Regions from separate parts of the Streptomyces sp. NPDC039424 genome, predicted to be linked through region 2. Evidence: riboswitches for the same ligand, from Rfam matches in the RefSeq annotation. Region 2 holds a riboswitch; each other region holds the start of a gene.
The links. Region 2 has a riboswitch for cyclic di-AMP ahead of ACZ7L0_RS25595 (C40 family peptidase). Riboswitches for the same ligand answer to the same signal wherever they lie in the genome.

Region 1: it holds a riboswitch for cyclic di-AMP, as region 2 does, so the genes downstream of both, ACZ7L0_RS25095 (transglycosylase family protein) here and ACZ7L0_RS25595 (C40 family peptidase) in region 2, are expected to answer to the same signal.
Region 3: it holds a riboswitch for cyclic di-AMP, as region 2 does, so the genes downstream of both, ACZ7L0_RS04290 (M23 family metallopeptidase) here and ACZ7L0_RS25595 (C40 family peptidase) in region 2, are expected to answer to the same signal.
Region 4: it holds a riboswitch for cyclic di-AMP, as region 2 does, so the genes downstream of both, ACZ7L0_RS01165 (M23 family metallopeptidase) here and ACZ7L0_RS25595 (C40 family peptidase) in region 2, are expected to answer to the same signal.

Annotation. Positions count from the first base shown of each region.
Region 1 covers NZ_JBVKAI010000010.1:201,988-209,169, reverse strand. Annotated here, with positions in the region: gene ACZ7L0_RS25120 (NAD(P)/FAD-dependent oxidoreductase) at 1-700, opposite strand, end outside; gene ACZ7L0_RS25115 (Ppx/GppA phosphatase family protein) at 1,158-2,099, opposite strand; gene ACZ7L0_RS25110 (DUF501 domain-containing protein) at 2,096-2,701, opposite strand; gene ACZ7L0_RS25105 (FtsB family cell division protein) at 2,728-3,204, opposite strand; gene eno (phosphopyruvate hydratase) at 3,364-4,653, opposite strand; gene ACZ7L0_RS25095 (transglycosylase family protein) at 4,957-5,664, opposite strand; cyclic di-AMP (ydaO/yuaA leader) riboswitch at 5,669-5,851, opposite strand; gene ACZ7L0_RS25090 (transglycosylase family protein) at 6,034-7,050, opposite strand.
Region 2 covers NZ_JBVKAI010000011.1:12,936-20,117, forward strand. Annotated here, with positions in the region: gene ACZ7L0_RS25585 (DUF1996 domain-containing protein) at 1-661, opposite strand, end outside; gene ACZ7L0_RS25590 (PP2C family protein-serine/threonine phosphatase) at 909-2,138, shown strand; cyclic di-AMP (ydaO/yuaA leader) riboswitch at 2,321-2,495, shown strand; gene ACZ7L0_RS25595 (C40 family peptidase) at 2,504-4,102, shown strand; gene ACZ7L0_RS25600 (NAD-dependent epimerase/dehydratase family protein) at 4,078-5,148, opposite strand; gene ACZ7L0_RS25605 (FAD-dependent oxidoreductase) at 5,365-6,729, shown strand; gene ACZ7L0_RS25610 (DUF1152 domain-containing protein) at 6,928-7,182, shown strand, end outside.
Region 3 covers NZ_JBVKAI010000001.1:933,690-940,871, forward strand. Annotated here, with positions in the region: gene ACZ7L0_RS04270 (DUF5998 family protein) at 1-52, opposite strand, end outside; gene ACZ7L0_RS04275 (bifunctional acetate--CoA ligase family protein/GNAT family N-acetyltransferase) at 390-3,212, opposite strand; gene ACZ7L0_RS04280 (HPr family phosphocarrier protein) at 3,388-3,669, shown strand; gene ACZ7L0_RS04285 (GntR family transcriptional regulator) at 3,816-4,511, opposite strand; gene ACZ7L0_RS04290 (M23 family metallopeptidase) at 4,698-5,468, opposite strand; cyclic di-AMP (ydaO/yuaA leader) riboswitch at 5,482-5,642, opposite strand; gene ACZ7L0_RS04295 (M16 family metallopeptidase) at 5,857-7,182, opposite strand, start outside.
Region 4 covers NZ_JBVKAI010000001.1:232,045-239,226, forward strand. Annotated here, with positions in the region: gene ACZ7L0_RS01150 (glutamate dehydrogenase) at 1-539, shown strand, start outside; gene ACZ7L0_RS01155 (TetR/AcrR family transcriptional regulator) at 594-1,208, shown strand; gene ACZ7L0_RS01160 (SGNH/GDSL hydrolase family protein) at 1,324-2,109, opposite strand; gene ACZ7L0_RS01165 (M23 family metallopeptidase) at 2,362-3,297, opposite strand; cyclic di-AMP (ydaO/yuaA leader) riboswitch at 3,302-3,460, opposite strand; gene ACZ7L0_RS01170 (alpha-galactosidase) at 3,768-5,840, opposite strand; gene ACZ7L0_RS01175 (tyrosine-protein phosphatase) at 6,012-6,809, shown strand; gene ACZ7L0_RS01180 (DUF6126 family protein) at 6,834-6,956, opposite strand; gene ACZ7L0_RS01185 (helix-turn-helix domain-containing protein) at 6,953-7,182, opposite strand, start outside.

The DNA of each region.
Region 1 (7,182 bases), on a different contig from region 2:
CACCGCGGCCCTCGAGGTGCTCCCTGCCGTACTGGCCGAGCTTCGGGCCCACCTCGGGGAGGATCTTGTCGGCGGCGTCGACGAGGATGAAGCGCATGTCCTCACGGGACACGTTCTTGTAGTACTTGGCCGCGTCCCGGGCCATGTCCTCGACCTCGCCGATGGTCTCCGCACCCGCGAAGCCACCGCCGATGAAGACGAAGGTGAGCGCCTTGCGGCGGATCTCCTCGTCGGTCGTGGAGTCGGCCTTGTCGAGCTGCTCGAGGACGTGGTTGCGCAGGCCGATGGACTCCTCGATGCCCTTCATGCCGATGCCCTGCTCGGCGAGGCCGGGGATCGGGAAGGTGCGGGAGACCGCGCCCATCGCGATGACGAGGTAGTCGAAAGGCAGCTCGTACGCCTCGCCGACCAGCGGGGCGATCGTGGCGACCTTGCGGTCCTGGTCGATGGTGGTGACCCGGCCGGTGAGGACCTCCGCCTTCGGCAGCACGCGCCGCAGCGGGACGACGACGTGGCGAGGGGAGATGCTGCCGGCGGCGGCTTCGGGCAGGAAGGGCTGGTAGGTCATGTACGACCGGGGGTCGACGACCGTGACGGTCGCCTCGCCGTAGCGCATCTTCTTCTGGATGCGCCGAGCTGCGTACAGGCCTACGTACCCACCGCCTACTACGAGGATCCTGGGACGCTCCGTGGTGCTCATGGCATCGAGTATCCACCCGCCCCAGGGGGGTCGCTCGTGCGCCCCTTCACAAGGTTCTTGAGGGCCTGTGCTAAACTCCGCGGCCCGCGTGACGCAGGTCATGATTGCGTGGGGGAACCGGCCGGGCCCGCGACCCGTTGTCAATGCCGCGTGAGCTGCCTCTCCGGTCGTTCGGGCCCCCTGTGAGAGCTCGGAAACACCCCTCCCGGAGCACTGCCGGACACCGCCCCGCGACGCCCTCCTGAGCACGCTCTCGGGCCCGTTGGACCCCCGAACGGCTCAACAGAACCTCATTGATCCCCCTACCGGGCCGAATTCCTTGTGAAGAACTTCACGAACTTTTCCGGCGGAGCGTCGGCGGGGGGCCCGCGAAGGCCCCCCGAGAGTGCTCAAACGTTATCCGACCTGCTCACTCGACGGCTACCGATCGGTAACAAGTGAGACCCAGGCCACCGCTCTAGGCGACCGACCACGCGATGCCGTCGAGGATGTCGTGCTCGCTCACGACGACCTCCTCGGCCCCGATCCGCTCCATGATCGCCAGCAGCACGAGGGCGCCGGCGCCGATGACGTCGACCCGTCCCGGATGCATGGACGGGATCGCCGCGCGCTCGGCGTGGGTGGCACGCAGCAGCGCGCCCGCGATCTCGCGTACGCGGTCCAGCGGGATCCGGGAGTGGTGGATGGCCTCCGAGTCGTACTCGGGCAGATCCTGCGCGATCGCCGACACGGTGGTGACGGACCCGGCGAGACCGACCAGCGTGCGCGCCTCGCGCAGCGGAACCATCTCCTCGGCGAGGTCGAGGGCCGCCTCGATGTCCGCCCTTATCGCGGCGATCTGCTCCTCGGTGGGCGGGTCGCTCACCTTCCCGTAGCGCACCAGGTGCCGCTCGGTCATCCGCACACAGCCGATGTCGACGGAGCGGGCGGCGCGCACATGGTCGTCGCCGACGACGAACTCGGTGGAGCCGCCGCCGATGTCCACCACCAGGAAGGGCCGGGCGAGGTGGTCACGTCCCGTCAGTTCCCTCGTGGCGCCGGTGAAGGAGAACTCGGCCTCCTGGTCACCGGAGATGACCTCGGGCTCGACGCCGAGGATGTCCACGACCCCGCGCACGAACTCGTCCCGGTTCTCGGCGTCCCGGGAGGCGGAGGTGGCGACGAAGCGCAGCCGCTCGGCACCGTGCTCCTTGATGATCGCCGCGTACTCACGGCAGGCGGCGAAGGTCCGCTCCAGCGCCTCGGGCGCCAGCCGGCCGGTGCGGTCGACGCCCTGCCCGAGCCGCACGATGGTCATACGCCGGTCCAGCTCGACGAGTCCGCCCGTCTCCGGGTCCACGTCGCAGACGAGCAGACGGATGGAGTTCGTACCGCAGTCGACGGCGGCGACCCGGGTCACTGGGCGTCTCCCTCGATCGGCTTGGCGGCGAAGTGGCCCTTGCCGTCCTGAGCCGTCTCCACCTGGCAGCCCTCTCCGGACGGGGCCCCGGGAAGCGTCACGCACGGCCCCTTGCGCCACCACTCCGGCAGCATCGCGATCGCCTCGTCGCCCAGCGGGTTGACGCCCGGTCCGGCGGCCAGCGAGTGGGCGACGAGCACGTGCAGGCACTTCACCCGGTCCGGCATGCCGCCCGCGCTCGGGAAGCCCGTCAGCTCCTCGATCTCGTCCCGGCGCCGGACGTAGTCCTCGTGCGCGGCGCGGTAGGCGGCCGCGAGCTCCGGGTCGGTGGCCAGCCGCTCCGTCATCTCCTTCATCACGCCGTCGGCCTCCAGCGTGCCGATCGCCGAGGCGGCGCGCGGGCACGTCAGGTAGTACAGCGTCGGGAAGGGCGTGCCGTCGGGCAGCCGCGGGGCGGTCTCGACGACGTCCGGCTGCCCGCAGGGGCACCGGTGCGCGATGGCGCGCAGTCCGCGCGGCGGCCGGCCCAGCTGCTGCTTGAAGGCCTCGACATCCGCCTCGGTGGGCTCGGTGCGCGGGGTCTGGGGCGGGGGCGTTTCCATGCCTGTACGAAAGTCTCTCTGTCGGTTCACTGGTCGGAGGCGTCGGACTTGTCGACACCGTCCCAGACGTTCGCGTACCAGGGGCGGTCCGCCGCCCCCAGGTCGGCGCGGGCCGGCTTGGCCGCGTTCGGGTCGACCACGATGTATCCGGTCTCCCCCGGCATCACGTAGTGCAGCCGCCGCCGGATCTGCTGCTCGGCGTACGCGTCGTCCTGCCACCGCGCCTTGAGGTCGCGCAGCTGCTCGACCCGCTCCCTGGCCTGCTGCTTCTCCCGCTGCAGGTCGGCGATCTGGGCGCGCTGGGAGACGTACTGCCGCATCGGGTAGGCCAGCGCCACCACCAGCGAGCAGACCACGAGCGCGAGCAGCGCGGCCCGGCTGGTCAGCCGGGAGCGGTGGGCCTGCCGTTTGGTCTGGGAGCGGTAGACCCGGGCCGCGGTCTGCTCGCCGAGCAGCCGGATCCTGGTCGCGGTGGAGAAACGGTCCCGTTCCTTCGCGGCCATCTGGCTCTCCGCCTCCCCTGCGTGCTTCCTACGTGCGTACGTCCCCGGACACGGTACGGGACCGGGTACGGGGACGTACGTACGACTGGCTAGGCCTTGCCTATTTACGGCTTTGCGGCTCAGCCCTTGCCATGCCCACTGGTTCGCGGAGCGCTGTGCCTACTGGTTCGCGGAGCGAAACCGGGGGAACGCGCTGCGCCCCGCGTACACCGCCGCGTCGTCGAGGATCTCCTCGATGCGCAGCAGCTGGTTGTACTTGGCGACGCGCTCGGAGCGGGCCGGGGCGCCGGTCTTGATCTGGCCGCAGTTGGTGGCGACGGCCAGGTCGGCGATGGTGACGTCCTCGGTCTCGCCGGAGCGGTGCGACATCATGCACTTGAAGCCGTTGCGCTGGGCGAGCTCGACGGCGTCCAGGGTCTCGGTGAGCGAGCCGATCTGGTTGACCTTGACGAGCAGGGCGTTGGCGGTGCCCTCCTCGATGCCGCGGGCGAGGCGCTCGGGGTTGGTGACGAACAGGTCGTCGCCGACGAGCTGGACCTTGTCACCGAGCTTGTCGGTGATGACCTTCCAGCCGGCCCAGTCGTCCTCGAACAGCGGGTCCTCGATGGAGACGAGCGGGTAGGCCGCCACGAGCTCCTCGTAGTACTCGGTCATCTCGGCGGCCGAGCGGGACTTGCCCTCGAACTCGTACTTGCCGTCCTTGTAGAACTCGGACGCGGCGACATCGAGCGCGAGCGCGATCTGCTCGCCCGGCGCGTAGCCGGCTTCCTTGATGGCCTCGAGGATGAGGTCGAGGGCCTCACGGTTGGAGCCGAGGTTCGGGGCGAAGCCGCCCTCGTCGCCGAGGCCGGTGGACAGGCCCTTGCCCTTCAGGACCTTCTTCAGGGTGTGGTAGACCTCGGTGCCCCAGCGCAGCGCCTCGGAGAAGGACTCCGCGCCGATCGGGGCGATCATGAACTCCTGGATGTCCACGTTGGAGTCGGCGTGCGAGCCGCCGTTCAGGATGTTCATCATCGGCACCGGCAGCAGGTGCGCGTTCGGGCCGCCCAGGTAGCGGAAGAGGGGGAGGTCGCTGGCCTCGGAGGCGGCGTGGGCGACGGCGAGCGAGACGCCGAGGATCGCGTTGGCGCCGAGGGAGCCCTTGTTGTCGGTGGCGTCCAGGTCGAACATCGCCTGGTCGATCAGGCGCTGCTCGGTGGCGTCGTAGCCGACCAGCTCGGGGCCGATCTGCTCGATGACGGCGAGGACGGCCTTCTCGACGCCCTTGCCCTGGTAGCGGTTGGGGTCACCGTCGCGGAGCTCGATGGCCTCGAAGGCGCCCGTGGAGGCGCCGGAGGGGACGGCGGCACGACCGGTGCTGCCGTCGTCGAGGCCGACCTCGACCTCGACCGTGGGGTTGCCTCGGGAGTCCAGGATTTCCCGGGCTACGACGACGTCGATGGACGGCACGAGCATCTCCTTCTTGGATGTGACGCTGGAAGTGCGGGGCTGGTGTGCCTTGCGACTAGAGCCTAACCGTCCCCGGGGCGTCGGCAGCCGACCGACCGTCCCGTGGACACGGTGACGACAGGCTGACGGTACACATTGTTCCCTGACGGAACAAAGGGGGCGCAGAAAAAACCCCGCCCCGGTGCGTACGGGGGAGGACGCACCGGGGCGGGGAGCCCGTGGGGACGGGGGGTGACCCTCACGAGGCCTCCACTGTGGAGGCCCCGCCTAGGAGGGCGCTGTGGTTCGGCTACAAGCAGCGTGTCACTTCAGGTGCAGCTGCTGGCCCGGGTAGATGAGGTTGGCGTCCTCGACGATGTCCTTGTTCAGCTCGAACAGCTTCTGCCAGCCGCCCGCGACGTTCTGCTTCTGGGCGATCGAGCTGAGGGTGTCACCGGCGACGACCTTGTACTCGCCGTCGCCCTTCTTGACCTTCTTGCCGGTCGGGGTGGTGACGGTCTTGCTCGCGGCCGGACGCTCGCTGGAGCGGGAGGCGGCCTGCTGGTCGGTCGAGCGGGTGGTGGTGGAGCCCGCGGAGTCCGAGGAGCTGGAGGAGTTCGAGGAGCTGTTGCTCGACCCGGCGGAGGAGCCGGTGTACGCGGCGCTGGACAGGCCCTTGCCGCAGACCGGCCAGGCGCCCTTGCCCTGGGCGGCGAGGACCTTCTCGGCGACGGCTATCTGCTGGGCCTTGGAGGCCTGGTTGGCCTGCGGGGCGTACTGGGTGCCGCCGTACGCGGCCCAGGTGGAGGCGGAGAACTGCAGACCGCCGTAGTAGCCGTTGCCGGTGTTGATGGACCAGTTGCCGCCGGACTCGCACTGGGCCACGGTGTCCCACTCGGAGGCGGTGGCGGCGGAGGCGTTGCCGGCCGCCATCAGCGGGGCGGCGACGGCGGCGCCGGTGACACCGGCGACGGCGATGGCGCGGACGGCCTTGGACGGACGGCGGTGCTTGCCCTTGCTGGAAAACAGCATGGATCGATCCCCTCACCGACGCCTGCGAGGTGAGCTGTCGGGTTCGGGCCGGTTGAGTTGCCCGGCCGCACCTCGCGTGGTTCTCGTGCGAGGCGCGGCTTCACCCCAAGCCGTTCCCGGTCGTCTGAACTCCCGGGCCCGGCGCTTACCTTGGGTCCCCCGCTCCTGCCTACGGCGCTTTACGCGACGACTGTTCCCGGGCGGCCACTGGCAGGATTCGGCGTTGCGGCAGCCGGGGCTCGTGGTGACGAGCGGTCACGACCGTAGACACGCGGCCGACGGAATTTCAAAGACGATCAGGGCTTCTGAGACTCATCCCACACTTTCACCAAACAGGACATTGGGTGTGAAGTGGGGCGCCAACTCCGCCTACTTTTCGCCCGTTTCGGTACCAACTTCGAGGGTCTGACCGGGGGCGATGTTGTTCGGGTCGGTGCCGATGGCGTCCTTGTTGGCATCGTAGAGCACCCGCCATCCGCCCTCGAGGTCAAGGGAGTCGGCGATGGAGGCGAGGGTGTCACCGGAGTGGACGGTGTAGCCGCGTGCGGCGTGACGGCCGGAAGAAGCGGCGGTTTGACCGTTTGTCACGCTTTCGTCCGCACTGTCGCCCCGATGGCGGCCACTATTGACGGCCCCGGTGTCGACAAGACTCCAAGAACCCCCGGTCTGCCATGAATTGTCCGAGTCGTCGGCTTCGGGGGCAGTCGTGGAGGAGTCGCCACTCCCCTGAGTGCCTCCGGAGTCAGAAGATGCCGACTTGTCCGACTCGGTGGCATCGGAGGAGCCGTCCTTGGCATCGGCACCACTGCCCTTGCCCGCGCTCGGCGACGGGGAGGCACTGGAGGACGAGTCGGACGACGAGCCCGAACCGGACTTACCGGATGATCCGGACGAGGAGTCCGAAGGCTTCGAAGAGTCAGACGAACCGGAGGAATTGGAAGAACCGGAGGAGTTGCCGGAATCGGATGAATCGGAGTCCCCGACGCCGGTGTCCACATCGACCGAACCGGAGTCCGAGGTGAGTCCGGAGAGCAGGGCGCAGGTGGCCCAGGGGGTGGTGCCCTTGTCGTCGAGGATCTTCTCGGCGACCGCGATCTGCTGCGAGCGGCTGGCCTGGTCGGGGCTGGTGGCGTACTCCAGTCCACCGTGCGCGTCCCAGTCGTCCTGGGAGAGCTGCAGGCCGCCGTAGTACCCGTTGCCGGTGCTGGCGCTCCAGGAGCCGCCGCTCTCGCACTCGGCCACCTTGTCCCATGTGGTCCCGTCGGCCGCGTTCGCGGCGGTGGCGCCGAGGAGCGGGATGGCGATGGCGGAGCCGGTCACGCCGGCCGCGACGAGGAGAGCCGGAGCCTGACGGGGGCGACGGTGTCGACCGTTCCCGGAGAGCATGCGGTGACCTTTCGCAAGACAGCAGTGACCAGCGCGGCGGCTGCGGTGAGGCGCCGCGCTGCCGGTGAACGTATCGGCTGACGATCACTTGTCACAAGTTAATGCCGCGCAGATCACGTGAAGATCACAGAC
Region 2 (7,182 bases):
CGTCGTCCTGCGCGGGCGGCGTCTGGGCGTTGGGCTGGACGCCGGTGATGTCCGCGTAGTCGGCGGCCACGGGGCCGTTGCCGCCCTGGCCGGCGTTGCCGTTGCCGCCCTGGTCCTGGTCGCCGCCGCCCTGGTTCTGGTCGCCCTCGGCCTGGCCGCCCTGCTCGCCGTCGCCCTGGTCGGCGGGCGGGCGCAGGGTGCACGCGGCCTGGTCCTCCAGGCCCTGCGGGCGGTCGCCGGCGCGGTCGATGGCGGCGGCGATGCGCTCGATGGTCGCGGTCCGCTTCTCCTTCAGCGGATCCATGATCGTGCCGTCGGCCGACCCCGGGTCCTGCTGGATCTCCCGCGCCGACGCCTGGAGTTGCTGGTAGGCGGCCGCGACCTGCTGGTCCAGCAGCGCGAGTTCGCGGTCGACGTCCGCCCTCGCCGGGTCCGGCACGGAGGTCAGGCGGCTGCCGACGTCCGGGCAGTCGATGGTGGCCGAACCCTGGCCCCAGCCGCTTCCGTCCCGCCGCACCTGGGCGTCGTCGCCCGTGCCGCCCTCGGTCGCCGACGCGTAGACGTTCGCCGCGACCAGTCCACCTCCGCCCAGCATCAGCGCGACCGCGGCGAAGGTCGCGCGTCGTGCGCCTGTCGGGCGTCTGCGCTTGTTGCGTCCCAAGGTAGTACTCCCGCACCTCATGGCCGGCCGGCATGGCAAGCCCCCGTCCCATACGGAGCCGGACGCGGGTGTGTTCAAGCGCCCCGGGGATTCATCGTGAATTCACAGGTTCGGGGGACGGTGCACGCCGGTCCCCGGAGGTCATGGAATTCGTTGCCCGCGTCCACCATCACCGCCTCTCCCCCCGCTCACGTGCCGGTTTCATGGGAAACTGAGCCCATACCGGCGGTCGGACTGGGCGGCAGGCATGGCGGACACGGAGATCGACTACGCGGCGGCGTTCGAGGCGCTGCCGGGTATGGTCGCCCTGCTGACGCCGGACCTGGTGTACGCGGACGCCAACGAGGAATTCCTCCGGATGGCCGGGCGCAGGCGCGCGGAGGTCGTGGGCCGTTACCTGTTCGACGTGTTCCCGGACAACCCCAACGAGCCCGCCGCGACCGGTATGCGGAACCTGGCGGCCTCCCTGCGCCGGGTACTGGCCACCGGCGAGCGGGACACGATGGCCCTCCAGCGGTACGACGTCGAGCTCACCGACCGGCCCGGACACTGGGAGGAGCGCTACTGGAGCCCCGTCAACGCGCCGGTGTTCGGCCCGGACGGGACGGTGGTGCTGCTGGTGCACCGGGTCGAGGAGGTCACCGAACTCATCCGGGCTCGCAACCGCGGCGACAGCGACCGGACCCGGGTGCTCGAGGCCGAGCTGTACCGGCGGGCCCGGGAACTGCAGGAGCTGAACGAACGGCTGCGCCGGGCCCAGGCCCGGGACCGGGAGGTGGCGCTCGCCCTCCAGGAGGCGATGCTCCCCGACCGCCGGCAGGTGGGGCGCCGCCGGGCCGCCGTGCGGTACCAGCCCGCGGTGAGCGCGCTGAACGTGTGCGGCGACTGGTACGACCTGGTCGACCGGGTCGGCGGTGACTGCATCGGCCTGTCGGTCGGCGACGTGGTCGGGCACGGTCTGCGGGCCGCCTGTGTGATGGGTCAGCTGCGCAGCGCGCTCAGCGCCGCCTGCCGGGTCGCCGAGGGGCCCGCGCAGGCCCTGAACGCCCTGGGGGAGTACGCCCATGTGGTCGACGGGGCGGAGTCGGCCACGGCCGTGGCGGCCTTCATCGACTTCGACCGGCGCAACCTGTCGTACAGCAGCGCGGGGCATCCGCCGCCCGTGCTGCTCCATGCCGACGGGAGCGTGGAGTTCCTCGACCGCGCCACCGATCCCCCGCTGGACGCGCGGCCGGACCCCCGGCCCCGGCCCGAGGCGCACACCGCCTTCGACCACGGGGCCACCCTCGTCCTGTACACCGACGGCCTGATCGAGCGGCGGCACGAGGACATCGACGCCGGGCTGGCCCACCTCGCCGACGTCCTCGTACGGCACCGGGACGCCGACCCGGAGGATCTCGCCGACGCCGTCCTGCGGGAGTTGCTGCCGCGGGAGGGTGCGACCGACGACACCGCGCTGGTCATCATGCGGCTGTGAGGCGGGAGTTCGTGCCGTCTTTACCCCCTCGTGCACCCTCTTCACCAGATGATCATGACCATCAAGATGAATATCACAATTACGTATCGGACATTCCGCGCTTCAACCTTCACACCAGCCACACATGTTCGTTAGGTTTACGCCCAGGCCGCACGGCTCCCCCCGGCGAACCCCGCCGGGCCGCGTGGCCTCCGCCGAGTCCGGTCCTTCCAGCGTGGCAGCCGGAGCCGGGGACCCACCGAAACTTGGGGTGAATCGGCCCAACCGCCCGACAGGGCAAGGGCCGTAGGGCATGCCTTCCACCATCGACCGCCCGAACCCGACAGCTAACCCGGTAGGCGGAGCACGGAAGGAGTACGTCCCCCATGGCGCGCGAAAGCCGCGACGAGGTTCGGCAGCGAATCGACACCCTCTACGACCAGGCCGAGAACGCCACCGGGAACTACAACGCGACCCGTGCGATGACCTCGGGGAATCGCACCCGCCCCTTCTCCGCGCTCAACGGGACGGGAGGGCGCTCCGGTTCCGGCCTCGACGGTGTCCCCCGGCAGTGGTTCGACGGCGCGCGCGCCAAGCTGGGGCCGACCGTGCCCGCCGCGCTGCCGGCCGACCGGGCGCCGAAACGCCCGGCGCCGGGCCGCTCCGCGGAGCGGCCGGCGGCCGGTCTGCTCGGCCGTGAGCCGCTTCCGGAGCTGACCGCCGGGCCGGCGGCCGGCCGGGCCGTCGCGGAGCTCACCGCCCGGCCCGTCGCCGCGCTGCCCGCCGCGTCGGAGGCACGGCGCGAGCTGGAGCCGCCCAAGGCCCTCCCGGGCCCCGCCACCGAGCGGGAGCCTTCCAGCCCGGCGACCGCCAAGAGCCGCAACCAGCGGAAGCTGGCCGAGGCCCGCGAGCTGCTGTCCCGGCGCACCGCCCAGCCGGCCTCGCAGCCCCTGGCCCTCGAACCACCGCGACCGGCCGAGACCGCCTGGCGCGCCGCGGGAGCCCTCACCTCCGGCCCCCTGACGGGCACCGGCTCCTTCCCCACCGCCACGGCCCCCCTGACCGACACCGGCACGTTCGCCGTTCCCAACCCGCTGACGAACACCGGGACCTTCGCGGTCCCCAACCCCGTCGCCAACACCGGGACCTTCGCAGTCCCCGACCCGGTCACCGACACCGGATCCTTCGCAGTCCCCAACCCGGTCACCGACACCGGATCCTTCGCAGTCCCCAACCCCGTCGCCAACACCGGGACCTTCGCGGTCCCCAACCCGCTGACCAACACTGGGACCTTCGCCGTCCCCAACCCCCTGACGGACACCGGGTCGTTCGCCGCCGCGGCCCCCCTGACCGACACGGGCTCCTTCCCCGCCGCGGCCCCCCTGACCGGTACCGGGACCTTCGCCGTCCCCGAGCCGCTCACGAGCTCCGGATCCTTCGCGGTCCCCAACCCGCTCACGGACACCGGGTCCTTCGCCGCCGCGGCCCCCTTGACCGAGACCGGATCCTTCGCCGCCCCCAACCCGCTCACGAACACCGGGACCTTCCCCGCCGCCCCCCTGACCGACACCGGATCATTGGCCGCTCCCGCCCCTGTCATCGCCCCCGCCCCCCAGTCCCCGTACGACGGCAAGGCAGCGAAGGCGATCGCCTTCGCCCGGGCGCAGATCGGGCGGCCCTGTGTCTGGGGTGCGACCGGACCGGAGTCGTACGACTGCTCCAGTCTGATCCAGGCCGCCTGGCGCGTCGCGGGCGTGACGCTGCCCCGGTCCGCGCAGCAGCAGGCGGACGCGGGCATGCCGCTCGCGCTGAGCGACGCGCAGGCCGGAGATCTCGTGTTCTTCTTCGACGACGACAGGCACGTCGGCCTCTACGTCGGCAACGGCATGATGATCCACGCACCGGGCCCGGGCGCGTACATCCGCGAGGAGTCGGTGTACGGCGCCGGGGAGTCGGCGATTCACCGGGTCGTACGGCCGGCGTGAGGCCGGCCGCGCCGGCTCTCGTAGTGGTCCAGCAGGGTCTCCTCGACCGGGCGGTAGGTGAGGCCCAGTTCGCGCACGCTCCGGCTGTTGTCCACGCGGAATCGGATGCCGAGGTGTTTGCGGATGTAGTCCTGGGTGAGGCCGAAGGCCGGACCCAGGACGCGCACCGGCCAGTGCGGGAGCGCGGTGCGGGGCAGTCGCAGGTCGCGCGGATGGCGGGCGCGGATGATGCGGGACATCTCGTGGAAGGACGTCATCGTCTCGGCCGCGACGATGTAGCGGCCCCTGGCCGCCGGGTTCTCCGCCGCCAGGATGTGCGCGTCGGCCACGTCCCGTACGTCCGCCGTAGTGAAGCTGAAGTCCGGTGCGCCGTAGCAGAAGTAGCCCTTGAACAGCTCGTCGAGCAGGAACAGGCTGCCGGACTCGGACGCGGGAGTGAACGAGGGGCCCAGGACCAGGCCGGGGTTGACGGACACCATCCGCCAGCGGTCCTGCGCCTTCTCGGCCTCCCAGGCGGTGCGCTCCGCCGCGGTCTTCGCGTAGTGGTAGGGGTTGTTCTCCACCGTGCTGGTGGTGTTGAAGTACCTCTCCGACAGCACCTGGCCGTCCATGGCGAGCACGTCGGCGTAGTCGCCGAAGACCGCGCCCACCGTGGAGGTGAACACCAGGGTGTGCACGCTGGGCGCGCGCTCCACCGCCGCCAGCACGTTGCGGGTGCCGAGCACGGCCGGTTCCACCACGTCCCGGCGGCCGTCCTTGATCTTCTCCGGCATGAGGAACGGCGACGCCACATGGAAGACGACCGCGCAGCCGCGCAGGGCCTCGTCGAAGGAGCCCTCGCGCAGCAGGTCCGCCTCGAACAGGGTCAGTCGCCCGGGGAACGCCTCCTGCAGCTCCCGCAGGGGCCGCACCTTCTCGGGACGCGCGATCCCGCGCACGGTGGTGTGCACCCGGTAGCCGCGCTTCAGCAGCCGCCGCACCAGATGGCTGCCGACGAATCCGCTGCCGCCGGTCACCCCGACGGTCGTCGCCCCGTGCTCCCCCACCCTGTCACCCCTCGGTCCCGGTCGGTGGCTCGTCCGGGGCGGGCCGGGCCGCGCCCCGAGGCAAGGGTCGGACATGCCCATGACCGGTGTCCATGACACGGGTGGGCATAAGATCGGCTTATGAGCTCATAGAGCGGACCCGCGTACTAAGTTAGGACTGCCTTAGTTTAGGCTTCCCGATCGAGTCGCCTGTCATCGCTCGAAGGGAACCTGATCATGCCGCGCCCGCTGCGGGTAGCCATCGTCGGAGCCGGCCCGGCCGGAATCTACGCCGCCGACGCCCTGCTCAAGTCCGAGGTGGCGGCCGAGCCCGGCGTGTCCATCGACCTCTTCGAGCGGATGCCCGCCCCGTTCGGCCTGATCCGCTACGGCGTCGCCCCCGACCACCCGCGCATCAAGGGCATCATCACGGCCCTGCACCAGGTGCTCGACAAGCCGCAGATCCGGCTCTTCGGGAACGTCGACTACCCGACCGACATCAGCCTCGACGACCTGCGCGCCTTCTACGACGCCGTGATCTTCTCCACCGGGGCGACGGCCGACCGGGCGCTGCCGATACCCGGCATCGACCTCGACGGCTCCTACGGCGCCGCCGATTTCGTGTCCTGGTACGACGGCCACCCGGACGTGCCGCGCACCTGGCCGCTCGAGGCCGAGAAGGTCGCCGTCCTCGGCGTCGGCAACGTCGCGCTCGACGTGGCCCGGATCCTGGCCAAGACGGCGGACGAGCTGCTGCCGACCGAGATCCCGGCGAACGTCTACGAGGGCCTGAAGGCCAACAAGGCCCTGGAGATCCACGTCTTCGGCCGCCGCGGCCCGGCCCAGGCCAAGTTCAGCCCGATGGAGCTCAGGGAGCTGGACCACTCCCCCAACATCGAGGTCATCGTCGACCCCGAGGACATCGACTACGACGAGGGCTCGATCGAGACCCGGCGCGGCAACAAGCAGGCCGACATGGTCGCCAAGACGCTGGAGAACTGGGCGATCCGGGACGCCGGCGACCGGCCGCACAAGCTGTTCCTGCACTTCTTCGAGTCCCCGTCGGAGGTCCTCGGCGAGGACGGCAAGGTCGTCGGCCTGCGCACCGAGCGCACCGCCCTCGACGGCACCGGCAATGTCAAGGGCACCGGTGAGTTCAAGGACTGGGACGTCTCCGCGGTCTACCGCGCCGTCGGCTACCTGTCCGAGAAGCTGCCCAAGCTGCCGTGGGACCTGGAGTCGGGCACCGTCCCGGACGAGGGCGGTCGGGTCATCGAGGAGAGCGGCGCCCACCTGCAGTCCACGTACGTCACCGGCTGGATCCGGCGCGGCCCCGTGGGCCTGATCGGCCACACCAAGGGCGACGCCAACGAGACGGTGGCCAACCTCCTGGACGACTTCGCCGCCGGTCGTCTGCACACCCCCGCCGCCCCCGCGCCGGAGGCCGTGGACGCCTTCCTCGCCGAGCGGAACGTCCGCTTCACCACCTGGGAGGGCTGGTACCGCCTGGACGCCGCCGAGAAGGCACTGGGCGAGCCGCAGGGCCGCGAGCGCGTGAAGATCGTCGAGCGCGAGGACATGCTGCGGGAGAGCGGCGCGTGAGCGGCGGGGAGCCTCTCCCCGCCCGGTAGGTCTTAGGGCCTGCCCGGCGGATCATGCCGCAGACGCGGGGCTTGGCACGCCCGTCTGCGGCGTTGTCGTCGGTTGCCACTCCCCCAAGCTCGAATGCGCTCGCGGGGGGGGAACATCGTCGCCGCGCACCCCAACAGGCCCGGGCACGGGGTCTGTTAGCGTCCTGCGGTGCTCTCCCTCCGTGAACCCGCCTTCTTCACCCGCCTGCGCGACGCGCGGCGGGTGCTCGTCGCCGGTGCGGGCGGCGGCTTCGACGTCTATGCCGGTCTCCCCCTGGCGCTCGCGCTGCGGGCGGCCGGGGCGGAGGTGCATCTGGCCAGTCTGTCCTTCGCCGACCTGTACGGCCTGGACCTGGACGTGTGGGTCGAGCAGGACGTCGCCGCCGTACGCCCGGACACCCCGCTGCGCGGCGACTACTTCCCC
Region 3 (7,182 bases), on a different contig from region 2:
TGCGCTCGATCGCCGCGCGCAGCCCCTGGGTCGTCGTACTGGTCTTGGCCATGGCGTCCATCCTAATCCGTGGGCAAGGGGGGTCCGGGCCAGTCGCGGGCACCGGGGGCCGCCTCCGCGCCCGGCCCGGGTGTCTTCGAGCGAGCCCCGGCGGGATGTCCAGCCACTCGGCGGCGATCAGGCAGCAGGCAGCCTCCCGGCCGTCGGCCTCCGCCTCGAACGCGACCACGACGGGTGGTGTTTCGCCGAGGCAGCGCGCGAGGCCTTCCGTCTGTTCTGCCGTGGGCGTGCGCAAGGCGGGGTCCCGGGCGAGGCCCTCCCGGTCCCACCGGCTCCCCTCTGGCGACGCCCGCCCGGCGACGATCTCCATGCCCCTCCCCTCCCCCGGCTCAGTAGACCGGCAGCGTGCGCGGGCCGAGGTCGTCGCGGGCCGGCGGGGGCGCGAGGCGTACGGAGGCGCTCAGGACGCTCAGGCCCTGCGGGGCGACGACGACCGGCTCCAGGGTGACGGCGACTACCTCGGGGTGGTCGTCGACCAGCCGGGACACGCGCAGCAGCAGCTCCTCCAGGGCCGGGGTGTCCACGGGGGTCGAGCCGCGCCAGCCGAACAGCAGCGGCGCCGTCCGGATCGACCGCACCAGCGAGGTCGCCTCGCGGTCGGTCACCGGGACCAGCCGGTGCGCCATGTCGCCGAGCAGTTGCGAGGCGGCTCCGGCGAGCCCGAAGGAGAGGACCGCTCCGGCCGCCGGGTCGATCACGGCCCGTACGACGGTGTCGACGCCTCTCGGTGCCATCCCCTGCACCACCGGCCGCAGGTCCTCGGGCCTCCCGAACAGCTCGGTCAACTCCGCGTATGCCCGGCGCAGTTGCTCCTCGTCGGCCAGGTCGAGGCGTACGCCGCCCAGGTCGGCGCGGTGCCGCAGATGCGGAGCGGTGGCCTTGAGGGCCACCGGGTAACCGAGGGTGCGGGCGGCTTCGGCGGCGGCGTCCGGGGTGGGGGCGGGAAGCGCGCGGTGGACCTGGATGCCGTACTTCCCGAGCAGTTCGCAGGTCTCCTCCGTGCCGAGCGTCAGTCCCTGGCCGCGCGCGAGCAGCCCGTGGATCAGCCGGGCGGCGCCCTTCTCGTCGATGTCCTCGAACTCCGGCACCTTCCCGGGGTCGGTGGCCTCCCGCCGCCACTGCGCGTACTTCACGGCTTCGGCGAGGGCGCGGACGGCGCGCTCGGCGGCGGGGTAGGCGGGGATGAGACGGGAGCAGGTCTGACCGGTGGCTGTGGCCGGGGTGGGCTGCCGGACTTCCGCGCCCGTGGCGGGCGGTCGTTCCGCGGAGCGGGCCTGCGGTGCCGTACTGGCCGCGGCCGACAGCGCCTCCGCGAGCCCCCCGAGCTCCACGTGCACCACGAGCACCGGCTTCCCGGGCACTCCGGCGGCAGCCGACCGCAGGGCCTCCGCCAACTCCGCGTCCCCGGGAGACGTCTCGCCGATCGCCGGTATGGCGGTGACCACCACCGCGTCGCACGTGTCGTCGGCCAGCGTCTCCGACAGCGCCCGCCGGAAGTCCTCCGCCGAGGCCCCCGTCGTGAGGTCCAGGGGACGCGCCGGCCGCAGCCCCTCCGCGAGACACTGGTCGTACGTGAGGAGCCCCAACGACTCGGAGTTCCCCAGAATCGCCACCCGCGGCCCGGAGGGCAACGGCTGCCGGGCGAGCAGCAGCCCCGCGTCGACGAGCTCGGTGATCGTGTCCACCCGGATCACCCCGGCCTGCCGCAGCAGCGCGGACACCGTCGCGTGCGGCAACCGCGTGGCCCGTACCGCGTGCCCCTGCGGCGCGGATCCGGCGCCCTGCACCACGACCAGCGGCTTGGCGGCGGCGGTGCGCCGGGCGAGCCGGGTGAACTTGCGGGGGTTGCCGATGGACTCCAGGTACATGAGGGCGACATCGGTGTCGGGGTCGTCGTACCAGTACTGCAGGACGTCGTTGCCGGAGACGTCCGCCCGGTTGCCGGACGACACGAAGGTGGAGACGCCCGTGACCCCGGTGACCCCTCCCCCGCGGCGGTGCAGCCGGGACAGCAGCGCGATGCCGATGGCACCGGACTGGGCGAACAGCCCGATGCGGCCGGGGCGCGGCATCTCGGGGGCCAGGGAGGCGTTGAGCCGCACGTCCTCGGAGGTGTTGATGATCCCGAAGGCGTTCGGCCCGATGATCCGCATGCCGTAGGTGCGCGCCTGCCGCACGAGTGCGCGCTGCCGCTCGCGCCCCTCGGGCCCGGCCTCCGCGTACCCGGCGGAGACCACCACGAGCCCCTGCACCCCGTGCTCGCCGCACTCGGCGACCGCCTCGGGCACGCGCTCGGCGGGCAGGGCGACGACGGCCAGGTCCACGGGGCCGTCGATGTCCCGCACCGAGCGGTGCGCGGGCACCTGGTCGATCTCCTTCAGGTCCTCGGGGAAGGCCTTGTTCACGGCGTGGAGGGTGCCGGTGAAGCCGGCGTCCCTGATGTTGCCGAGGATGCCGCGTCCCACGCCCCCGGGCGTGCGGCCGACGCCGACCACGGCGACCGAGCCCGGGACCAGCAGCCGCCGTACCGACCGGGCCTCGGCGCGCTGTTCCCGCGCGCGCTGCACGGCGAGCGAGCGGTCGGTGGGTTCGAGGTCGAACTCCAGGCGTACGACGCCGTCCTCGAAGCTGCGCTGCTGGGTGTACCCGGCGTCGGTGAACACCTTGATCATCTTGCTGTTGGCGGGGAGCACCTCGGCGGCGAAGCGGCGGATGCCGCGCTCGCGGGCGACGGCCGCGACGTGTTCGAGGAGGGCGGAGGCGACCCCGCGGCCCTGGTGGGCGTCCTGCACGAGGAAGGCGACCTCGGCCTCGTCGGCGGGTGCGGAGGCGGGCATGCCGTCGGTGCCGATGCGGTCATAGCGTACGGTGGCGATGAACTCGCCGCCGATGGTGGCCGCGAGTCCCACCCGGTCCACAAAGTCGTGGTGCGTGAAGCGGTGGACGTCCTTGGCGGACAGGCGCGGGTAGGGCGCGAAGAAGCGGTAGTACTTCGACTCGTCCGAGACCTGTTCGTAGAAGCTGACCAGCCGGTCGGCGTCATCAACGGTGATGGGCCGGATGCGCGCGGTGCCGCCGTCGCGCAGCACCACGTCCGCCTCCCAGTGGGCGGGGTACTTGTGCCGGTCCTGCCGGTCCGCCGGGGTCTGCATGGGCCCCAGAGTACGGCTCGCGTCCGACAACGGCGCGAGGCAGTCTGTGGAGGACGACGTCGGGTCGAGGCCGCGATCCGACGACACACCCGGACGGGACGAAGGACCTTCCGGGGATGCTTCACGATATGGGAAACTGGTCTAGACAACTTTGAGAACTGAAGGGCAGCAACACATGGCTGAGCGCCGCGTCAACGTCGGCTGGGCCGAGGGCCTCCACGCCCGCCCCGCCTCCATCTTCGTCCGAGCCGCCACGGCCGCAGGCGTGCCGGTGACGATCGCCAAGGCCGGCGGCACTCCGGTCAACGCGGCCTCCATGCTGGCCGTCCTCGGCCTCGGCGCCCAGGGCGGCGAGGAGATCGTCCTCGCCTCCGACGCCGAGGGTGCGGACGCCGCCCTGGACCGTCTGGCGAAGCTGGTCTCCGAGGGGCTCGAGGAACTGCCCGAGACCGTCTGAGCGTCAGCGCGCCGAACAGCGGAGCCGCGCCTGCCCTTTCGGGCGGCGCGGCTCCGCCGTTTTTCGGGAAATTCTGGGGGCGCGGAAATTCGGGCAGCAGAAATACACCGCCGCCGAATTACTCCTCTTTGTATACGGCGCCCGTGTTAATGCCGCACGCCCGACATGTTTACGGGGTGTTGCGAAGTCCTCACACGTTCCGGGCGGTCCGCGCCGCCGGTGAAGCGCAGCCGGTGCGCGGCCGTGGCGCGCTCCGTGTGCAGCGCCGTGATCGTCCGCGCGCGCTCGCCGTCGCCGCGCGCCACCGCGTCCACGATGGCGCCGTGCTCGGCCCAGGACTCCACCGGGCTGGCGGGGGCCTCCACCGCGTACATCCAAGCGATCTTGTGCCGCAACTGGGTGAGCACGGAGGTCAGGGCCTGGCTGCCGGAGGCCTGCGCGAGCGTCTCGTGGAACCAGCCGCCCAGGGAGCGCAGGTCCTCGCTGTTGCCCCGGCGGGCCCGCTCCTGGCCCAGCCTGACCAGGCCCCGCAGCACCTTGAGATGCGCCTCGGTACGCCGCTGGGCGGCCCGGGCGGCGCCGAGCGGCTCCATCAGCATGCGCATCTCCAGCAGGTCGGCGGCCTCCTGCTCGGTCGGTTCGGCGACGCACGCGCCCGCGTGCCGCCGGGTCACCACGAAGCCCTCGGCCTCCAGGGTGCGCAGGGCCTCGCGGACGGGGACGCGCGAGACGCCGTAGCGGCGCGCGAGAAGCTCCTCGGTGAGGCGGCTGCCGCGCTCGTAGACACCGGCGACGATGTCGTCCCGGATCGCCGTGCAAACCGAGTGCGCCGGAATACGCATGACCGACCTCCGCCTTAATCCCCGTGAAACGTCGACGATGGACGTGTGTTCCGTGACTCTATTGCAATGAGCGGGAATTTCCGATGGCGGGCCGGAATCCATGGATATTTTTTGGACAGCGGGACATCCGAAACCGCGAAAGCCCCGGCGCGCGGCCGGGGCTTCCTACGGGTGCGCGGTGCTTCGTCAGACGTTCACGCCGTGCTTGCGGAGGTAGGAGACGGGGTCGACGTCGGAGCCGTACTCCGGGGTGGTGCGGGCCTCGAAGTGCAGGTGCGGCCCGGTGACGTTGCCGGTGGCGCCGGACAGGCCGATCTGCTGGCCCGGGGTGACCTTCTGGCCCACCGAGACGCCGATCGACGACAGGTGGCCGTACTGGGTGTACATGCCGTCGGCCATCTTGATCACGATCTGGTTGCCGTACGCCCCGCCCCAGCCGGTGGACACCACGGTGCCGGAGCCGACCGCGTGCACGGTGGTGCCGCTCGCGGCGTGGAAGTCGATACCGGTGTGGGAGCCGGAGGACCACAGGGAACTGCTGGCCTCGTAGCCGGTGGAGACGTAGGAGCCGGCGATCGGCGCCGTGAAGGCGTTCAGCCGCTCGCGCTCGGCCGCGCGGGCCGCCCGCGCCTTGGCCTCCACCGCCGCCTCGCGCGCCTTCTTCGCCTGCTCGGCGGCCTTCTTGCGCGCGGCCTCCTCGGCCGCCTTCAGCTCGGCGGCCTCCTTCTGGGCGGCGGCCTGGGCGTCGATGTGCTCGGGGATCGACTCGCTGATGGTGATGACCGGGGTGAGGGCGGTCTGCTCGGGCGCGGGCTCGGGCTCCGCGGCGAGCGCCGGGGCGGCGAGGGTGCCGATGGCGCCGGTGGTGGCGAGGGCGGCGACGCCCGCCGCACGGGCGGTGGTGCGGTGCATCCGGCTGGGACGACGGTGCTTCCCGGTGGCGCGGGTGAACGCCATGAAGTGGCTGATCCTTTCCTTCCTTCTCGCCTACCGGGTTAGCTGACGGGTTCGGAGCAGGAAGGTCTCCTACGGACCCCCTCGCTGGGCGCGCGGGCGTCCGATTCACCCCAGGGACGGTGGGTCCCCGGCTCCCCTGGCTCGCGCCGTACGGGGACTCGGCGATGACTGCCCGGTGCCGCGGATGCGGCGCGGTGCCTGACGGACAGCCCGCATGACGCTAAGCGGGACGGCTTTCAATCCTCAAACGGATCACGGCTTTTGTAGTGCATCCCACAGGGCAGACGGGCAACCTCTGCCCCAATTCGGACATCCCGCAGGGGGACATGGGAAACCAGAGGGGCCCTGGTGATCCCGTCGGTCACCAGGGCCCCACGCGCGCGTGCCGCTACTCGGCGGACACCACGGACACTTCACCGATGCCGAGGGCCTCGACCGGCTCCTTGATCTGGGCCGCGTCCCCGACCAGGATCGTCACCAGACGGTCGACCGGGAAGGCGTTCACGACCGCCGCGGTGGCCTCCACCGTGCCGGTCGCGGCGAGCTGCTGGTACAGCGTCGCCTGGTAGTCGTCGGGCAGGTACTGCTCGACCTGGTCGGCCAGCGTGCTCGCCACGGCCGCCGCCGTCTCGTACTTCAGCGGCGCCACCCCGACGAGGTTCTGCACGGCCACGTCGCGCTCGGCGTCGGTGAGGCCCTGCGCGGCCAGCGTGCGCAGCACCGCCCACAGGTCGCCCAGCGCCGGGCCGGTGTTCGGGGTGTCCACGGAGCCGCTGATGGCGAGCATCGAGGCGCCGTTGCCCTCGGGGCCGGACCGGAGGACCTGCCCGAACGAGCGCACGCCGTAGGTGTAGCCCTTCTCCTCGCGCAGGACGCGGTCCAGGCGGGAGGTGAGGGTGCCGCCGAGGCAGTAGGTGCCGAGCACCTGGGCGGGCCACACCCGGTCGTGCCGGTCGGAGCCGACCCGGCCGATGAGCAGCTGCGTCTGGACGGCGCCCGGGCGGTCGACGATGACGACGCGTCCGGTGTCGTCGGCGGTCACCGGCGGCACCGGCCGGGGCTGGGCCGCGGAGCCCTTCCAGGCGCCCAGGGTGTCACCGAGCAGCGCGTCCAGGTCGATGCCGGTGAGGTCGCCGACCACCACGGCGGTGGCGGTGGCGGGCCGCACGTGCCGCTCGTAGAAGGCGCGTACGGCCGCCGAGTCGATCTTGGCGACCGTGTCCTCGGTGCCCTGGCGCGGCCGGGACATCCGCGAGGTCGCCGGGAAGAGCTGCCTGGACAGCTCCTTGGCGGCGCGGCGGGAGGGGTTGGCCAGCTCGTGCGGGATCTCGTCGAGGCGGTTGCGCACCAGCCGCTCGACCTCGCTGTCGGCGAACGCCGGCGCCCTGAGGGCGTCGGCGAGCAGGCCGAGGGCCTTGCCGAGCCGGGAGGCCGGGACCTCCAGGCTGATGCGCACCCCGGGGTGGTCGGCGTGCGCGTCGAGGGTGGCGCCGCAGCGCTCCAGTTCGGCGGCGAACTCCTCGGCGGAGTGCTTGTCGGTGCCCTCGGAGAAGGCGCGCGCCATGATCGTGGCGACGCCGTCGAAACCGGCCGGTTCGGCGTCCAGGGGGGCGTCCAGGAGCACCTCGACGGCGACGACCTGCTGGCCGGGGCGGTGGCAGCGCAGCAGGGTCAGGCCGTTGTCGAGCGCGCCGCGCTCCGGGGCCGGGAACGC
Region 4 (7,182 bases), on a different contig from region 2:
TGGCCGTCGCGGACATCAAGGGCACCGTCGCCAACCCGGCCGGTCTCGACGTCGAGGCGCTGCTGGCCGCCCGGGACGCGTACGGCACCGTGGACCGGGCCGTGCTGCGCCCCGGCGACCGTGAACTCCCGGGCGACGCGTGGCTGTCCGCCGACGCCGAGGTGCTGGTGCCGGCGGCGGTGTCGTACGCGATCGACACCGCCAACCAGGACCGTGTCACCGCCCGCTGGATCGCCGAGGCGGCCAATATGCCGGTCCTCCCGGCCGCGGAGGAGGCGCTGTCCGCGCGCGGGGTGACCGTGCTGCCGGACGTGGTGGTCAACTCCGGTACGAACGCCTGGTGGTGGTGGACGCTCTTCGGTGACATCGGCCCCGAGGCGCGGGAGGCGTTCGCGCACACCCGGCGCTCGATGCGGGCCCTGATCGACCGGGTGCTCGCCCGCGCGGAGGCCGACGGGACGACCCCGCGGGCCGCCGCGCACGCCCTGGTGGCCGACCGGCTGCCGGTGATCGCGGAGCGCTTCGGCCGGTACCGCTGACCGGGCGGCCGGGCGCTTCGCCGCCGCGCCCGGGTGACCGTTTAGGGTGACCGCGTGGCGAGAGTGCGGTTGAGCGTGGCGGAGCGGCGGGAGGAACTGCTGCGGGCCGCCGTCGAGCAGATCGAGGCGCGGGGCGTGGCGGCGGTGCGGATCGCCGACGTGGCCTCGGCGCTCGGTGTGAGCAACGCGCTCGTCCTCTACCACTTCTCCACCAAGGAACAGCTGGTCGCCGCCGCGTTCACGCACGCCGCCGAGGGCGACCTCGCGCACCTGCGGGGGCTGCTGGGCCGCCGTACGACCGCGCTGCGCCGGTTGCGGGCCGCCGTGCGCTGGTACGCGCCCACCGGTCAGGCCAAGGGCTGGCGGCTGTGGATCGAGGGCTGGGCGGTGGCGCTGCGCGAACCCGCCCTGCGGGAGGTCACCCGGGAGCTGGACAGGCAGTGGAAGGCCGCGCTCACCGAGGTCATCGCCGAGGGGGGCGGCGCGGGCGAGTTCCACTGCCCGGACCCGGCCGCAACGGCCCTGCGCCTGACGGCCCTCCTCGACGGTCTCGCCGTCCAACTGACCTCGTACGCGGGCGCGGTGCCCCGCTCCCGGGCCCAGCGCTGGGTGGACGAGGCACTGGCCCGCGAACTGGGCCTGGACCGCGAGGCAGTGGCGGAGGACTGAGGTGAGCGGGTGACCGGGTGCGGCCCACGTTGGGCCGGTCACGTCCGGCCGAGTGCGTTCCCCGCCCCCCGTCGGCGGGGAACGCACAGACGCCGGACCCCCGGAGGGGACCCGCTCAGGCCACCACTCCGATCCGCATCCTGATGTCGTCCGGGGACAGTGCCCCCTTGGCCGTCACATGGTCACCGGAGGACTCGCCGCGCAGACGGCGGCCGATCCACGGGACCAGGTACTCGCGGGCCCAGTGGACGTCGTCGCGGCGGACGTCGAGCGTGCCGCGGGGCGGGAGCGGGGGCCAGGGCTGCTCCGGGTCGGCCGGGACCTCCAGTCCGAGGACCTGGCCGGCGCGCAGGGCCACGCGCGTGTGTCCGTCGGGCGAGAGATGGAGCCGGTCGTGGTCCCAGGCGCGCCGGTCCTGGATCGTCTTGAGGGACCACAGGTCGAGCACGGGACAGCCGTACCGGTCGGCGATGGCCCGGACGTGCCCGTTGTACGTGGCGATCTTGCCGCGCAGATGCTTGAGCACGGGCACACCGCGGGTGTCGAAGCCGGTCGTCACCAGGACCGTACCGGCGACGGAGACGAGCCGCGCCACCGACCGCTCGAAGCGCTCGGCCACCTCGTCGGGGTCGGTGCCGGGCCGGATGATGTCGTTGCCGCCCGCGCAGAAGGACACCAGGTCCGGGGCGAGTTCGACGGCCCGCGGGACCTGGTGCTCCACGATCTGGTCGAGCAGTTTGCCGCGCACCGCGAGGTTCGCGTACCGGAAGTCGCCCTCGGGCCGCCGGTCCGCGAGCAGTACCGCGAACCGGTCGGCCCAGCCGACGAACGCCCCGTCGGGGCCGGGGTCGCCCACGCCCTCGGTGAAGCTGTCCCCCACCGCCACGTACGACCCGATCACTGATCTGTTGTCATTCTTCGAATCGTCTGCCACGTCGGACCATGATTCACCTTCCGATGTGACCTACGCGACCGTAATACGGGGTTGACGGTCGGTGAGATAAGCCACTGCCCCAATAAGCGTCATCCGGGAATACGCCACACCCGGAAGCCGGTGATCCGGAAATGGCTCCCACGGTCCGACGGTCGGCACACCGAAGGCCGGACCCGGGGATCAGGGGTCCGGCCTTCGGTGGCCTTGATGGCCCGCCTGTCAGGCGACGGCGACGCCGTGCGAGCGCAGGTAGGCGACCGGGTCCACGTCGGAGCCGTAGTTCGGCGTGGTGCGGATCTCGAAGTGCAGGTGCGGGCCGGTCACGTTGCCGGTCGCGCCGGAGAGGCCGACCTGCTGGCCCGCGGAGACGGTCTGCCCGGCCGAGACGGAGAGCGCGGAGAGGTGGCCGTACTGGGCGTAGTAGCCGTCGGCGAGCTTGATCACGACCTGGTTGCCGTAGGCGCCGCCCCAGCCCGCGGAGACGACCGTGCCCGCGCCCACGGCCTTGAGCGGGGTGCCGGTCGGGACCACGAAGTCGACGCCCGTGTGGTAGCCGCTGGACCACATGCTGCCCGCCACGTGGTAGCCGGTGCCGACGGCGGCGCTCGCCACGGGGAGGGTGAAGCCGGTGGCGGCGCCGGACGACGACCGGGACCGGGTCTGCGACGCCGACTGCGAGTCGGACTTCACCGACGGCTTCGACGAGGGCTTGGACGGCGACTTGGCCCGCGAGGCGGTCGAAGAGCCGGTGGAAGCGGAGGACTCGGTGCTCGTCGGCGCGGCCTTCTTGCCGAGGCTCAGCTTCAGGCCGGGGTGGATCAGTGAGGGGTCGCTGCCGACGGCCTCGCGGTTGTCCTCGTAGAGCCGGTGCCAGCCGCCGCTGACGTGCTGCTCGTCGGCGATCCTGGAGAGGTAGTCGCCGGCCTTCACCGTGTAGGTGCGCACTTCCGACTGCGCGGTGGAGGTCTTCTTCTCGGCCACCGGCACGGCCTGGACGGCCTTTTCGGGAGCCGAGTCCTTGGCGGGGGTGGCGGCATGGGCGCCGGTGGCACCCATGAGGGGCAGGGCCAGCGCGGCGCCGCCGGTTCCGGCCACGGCGATCGAGCGGGTGAAACGCCGGTTCTTGGGACGGCGGTGCTTACCCTTCGCGGGCATGACGGGTTCCTCTCCGGCGCCTGCGAGGTGAGCTGTCGGGTTCGGGCTGGAGATGCCCGGCCGCGCGGTGCGCGGCTTCACCCCTAGCCTGTTCCGGAGACCGGAACAGGCAGTCGTGCCTGGTGGGTCCCCCGCTCCTGCCGGGCACGGGTGAGTGTGTGCGGGTTCCGGGCGGCGGCAGGATTCGGCGGTCCGTCCGGAGTGGTGGCGAACGTAAGCGAGCAGGACACACAGGGACAAGCGGATGGTTCCCTCTGTCCGTGTTTCGCTTGATCCGTTATGGGAATTCCCGGTCACCCTCCGTGAATTCCCCCTGGCTTCGCGCCCTCAATTCCCAGGAAAACCCTGCGAATTACGTGGACATGACGCGCGACGCTCGGTCACCACTATGACGCTCCTCACCCACCCGTCCCCCATGTCCCGCTATTACATGGCGAGTTGTGATGAAGGGGCTAATTCAGGCAGAAGACTCAGATGCGACGCAGACGGACAACCGTCGCATCGAAGTCACCGCGCAGTCCGGTGCGCAGTCCGTGGTGCAGCAGGACGGCACCCCGGTGAACTTCGCCCGTTTCGCGGCATTCGTACGCTGCCGTGGGGTCGAGGCCGCTGAGCCTCAGCGCCGGGACCGGCTCGCCGTACCGCTGTGCCTGGAGCCAGGCGAGGACGACCGCCTCGTCCCCGAGGACGTACTGCAACGCGCTCAGCCCGCCCTCCGGGGGCCGCAGCCGGTAGAGCTCGCCGCGCTGCACGACCGGACGGATCTCCTTGTAGAGCTCCACCCACTCCCGGGCCTCGGTGAGCTCCTCCTCGGTCCACTCGGAGAGGTCGCCGCCGACGCCGAGGACTCCGGCCATGGCGCTGACGAAGCGGAAGCGCAGGGTGCTGACCCGGCCGTTGAGCTGGGTGTTCGGACTGTCGGTGACCCAGGCGGCCATGGTCCGCGCGGGGTGGATCTGGCTGAAGCCGTGCTGGATGGCGAGCCGGTCCAGCGGGTCGGTGTTGTCGGAGGTCCACACCTGGTCCGTACGGCTCATCACGCCGAGGTCGATCCGGCCGCCGCCGCCCGAGCAGGACTCGAAGGCCACGCCCGGGTGGGCCGCCCGCAGCCGGTCGAGCAGCGCGTACAGGGCGTGGACGTGGTCCACCCACAGCCGCTGCGGGTACGGCTCGCCGGGCCAGCCCGCGTCGGTGAAGCAGCGGTTGAAGTCCCACTTCACGTAGTCGACCGGGGCGTTGGACAGGAGACCGTCGAGTTGCCGCCAGAGGTACTCCTGGACGTCCTCACGGGCCAGGTTGAGGACGAGCTGATTGCGGAATTCCGTCCGCTTTCGTCCCGGTTGGAACTGCACCCAGTCGGGGTGGGCGCGGTACAGCTCACTGTCGGGGTTGACCATCTCGGGCTCGACCCAGATGCCGAACTGCATGCCGAGGGCGTGCACGTAGTCCGCGAGCGGCTTGAGGCCGCCCGGGAAGCGCTCGGGGTTGGGCGTCCAGTCGCCGAGTCCGGCCCGGTCGCTGGTGCGGGCGCCGAACCAGCCGTCGTCGACCACGAAGAGCTCCACGCCGATCGCGGCGGCGCGCCGGGCGAGGGTGGCCTGCTGGTCCTCGGAGATGTCGAAGTTGGTGGCCTCCCAGGAGTTGAACAGCACGGGCCGGTCCCGGTCCGCGTCCGGGATGACGTACGCCCGCTGGTAGGCGTGCCAGGTGCGGCTGGCGCCGCCGAAGCCGCCGTCGCTCCACAGGCCCGCGAAGACGGGCGTGGTGTACGACTCCCCGGGCGCCAGCGCCAGCAGGCCGGAGTCGTCGTAGCCCGCGCCCCCGGTGATCTGCACGCGCGCGTCGGGGAGTTGGGCGACCGCGATCCGCCAGGACCCCGACCAGCCCAGGGCGCAGCCGTAGACCTCCCCGCGCTCCTCGGTGGCGTCGGTGTCGAGCGCGACCCAGGGCAGGTGCTGGTGGCCGGTGTGGCCGCGGCGGCTGCCGATGACCTTGTCGCCGTAGGTGAGCGGCGCGCGCGCCAGCCGGGACTCGGCGGCCCAGCGGCCGTGCAGCTGGGACAGCCGCCAGCCGTCCCGGTCGGGCAGCGTCCAGGTGGCGGCGTCGGCGCGCAGCAGCTCCACGCGCGCGTCCCCCTCGTTGCCGACGCTCACCCAGCGCTCGACGACGTCCCCGCGCATCCGGTAGTGCAGGGTGATCGCGAGCCCCGCGTCCCGGAAGCGGAGCCGGAGTTCGTCGCCGTCGGCGTCGTACGCCTCGAAGGTCCACTCGGTGCCGCGCCGCTCCTCGGTGCGCACGGACAGGGCGGGCCTGACGAAGCGGGGGCCGCCCTCGACCGGGTACTCCTCGCGGCCGTCGAGCGGGGACTCGAAGGGCCAGTAGCCCGGCAGCGGGTGCTCGGCGAGCGCCTCGGCGTCGGCGAGCGCGATGCGCGGGCCCCAGTGCAGGTGGAGCAGTTCGTGCTCCTCGGTGAGGTGCAGCGCGTAACCGCTGGTGGGCCCCGTCAGGAGCCATGTACGACCGTTTTCGGCGATGTCCACCATCGAGCCCTCACAAGTGGCAACAGATCCGCTCAAGCACCAACATCATCGACGGCTCACGGCCTCCGAGGCAACGCCTGTGGACAACTCATTGCCCGGGAAAACCAATGTCGTATGGTCGACGGCGGGCCCGCCGACGAGCCGCGACGGCGGGAGCGACCGTGAGGAGCCCACGTGACGCAGCAGGTCCCGTCGACCGAGCCGGAGCTGACCGGAGTGCGCAATTTCCGGGACGTGGGCGGTCTGCCCACGAGGGACGGACGGCGGGTGCGGCACGGGGTGCTGTTCCGCAGCGGTCACCTCGCGCACGCGACCGAGGAGGACGCGGCGTTCCTCGCCTCCCTGGGGCTGCACACGGTCTTCGACTTCCGCAACGCGGCCGACAAGAGGCTGGAGGGGCCGGACGTCGAGCTGCCCGGTGTGCGGAATGTGAACCTGCCGCTGAGCGACCCGGCGGACGGCGCGGAGTTCTGGGCGATGGTCCGCGACGGCGATCTCGACCAGTTGCGCGCGCTCCTGTCCGACGGCAAGGCGGCGAACCGGATGATCGCCTCCTACCGCAGGATCGTGAAGGAGCGCACCGCCGAGCACTCCCGGGTGCTGCACGCCCTCGCCGAGGACAGCGTCCCCGCCCTGATGCACTGTGCGGCGGGCAAGGACCGTGCGGGCCTGTCCATAGCCGTCACCCTGCTCGCGCTGGGCGTGGAGCGGGACGCGATCCTGGCCGACTACCTGGAGTCGAACGCCAAGCACCGCCGCTACAAGGTGCGCCGCAGCGGCAGTTCCGACTCGGCCTACTCCCCCGAGGTCATGGAGCTGCTCGGTCCGCTGTTCGACGCACGCGCCGAGTACCTGGCGGCGGCGATGGAGACCGTCGAGGAGACGTGGGGCGGCGTGGACGCCTACCTGGAGCAGGGGCTGGGAGTCACGCCGGAGATCCGCGGGCGGCTGCGGGAGCGGCTGCTCGACTGACCCCGGCCGCGCCCCCGCGGGGTGTCATCCCTTGGCGCCGACCGCGAACAGCAGGTAGAGGAAGGCGGCGAAGAGGTGGCCGACGGCGATGTAGATGATCAGCCGGACCCACAGGGCGCGGGGGAACTTGTCCTCCAGGTTGCTCATGGCGTCTCTCCATTGAGGGGGCCCAGGCACAGGGTGGCCGTGGGGCTCTGCAGCAGGGTGTGGACGAAGAGGAGCTCGACCCCGTCGTGGTCCTCGGCGGCGAGGCGGTGCGGGGTCAGCGAGTCGAAGTGCGCGCTGTCGCCGGGCGCGAGCAGGTGCGCGGCGTCCCCGAGGCGCAGCCTGAGCCGCCCCTTGAGGACGTACAGCCACTCCTCGCCGGGGTGCA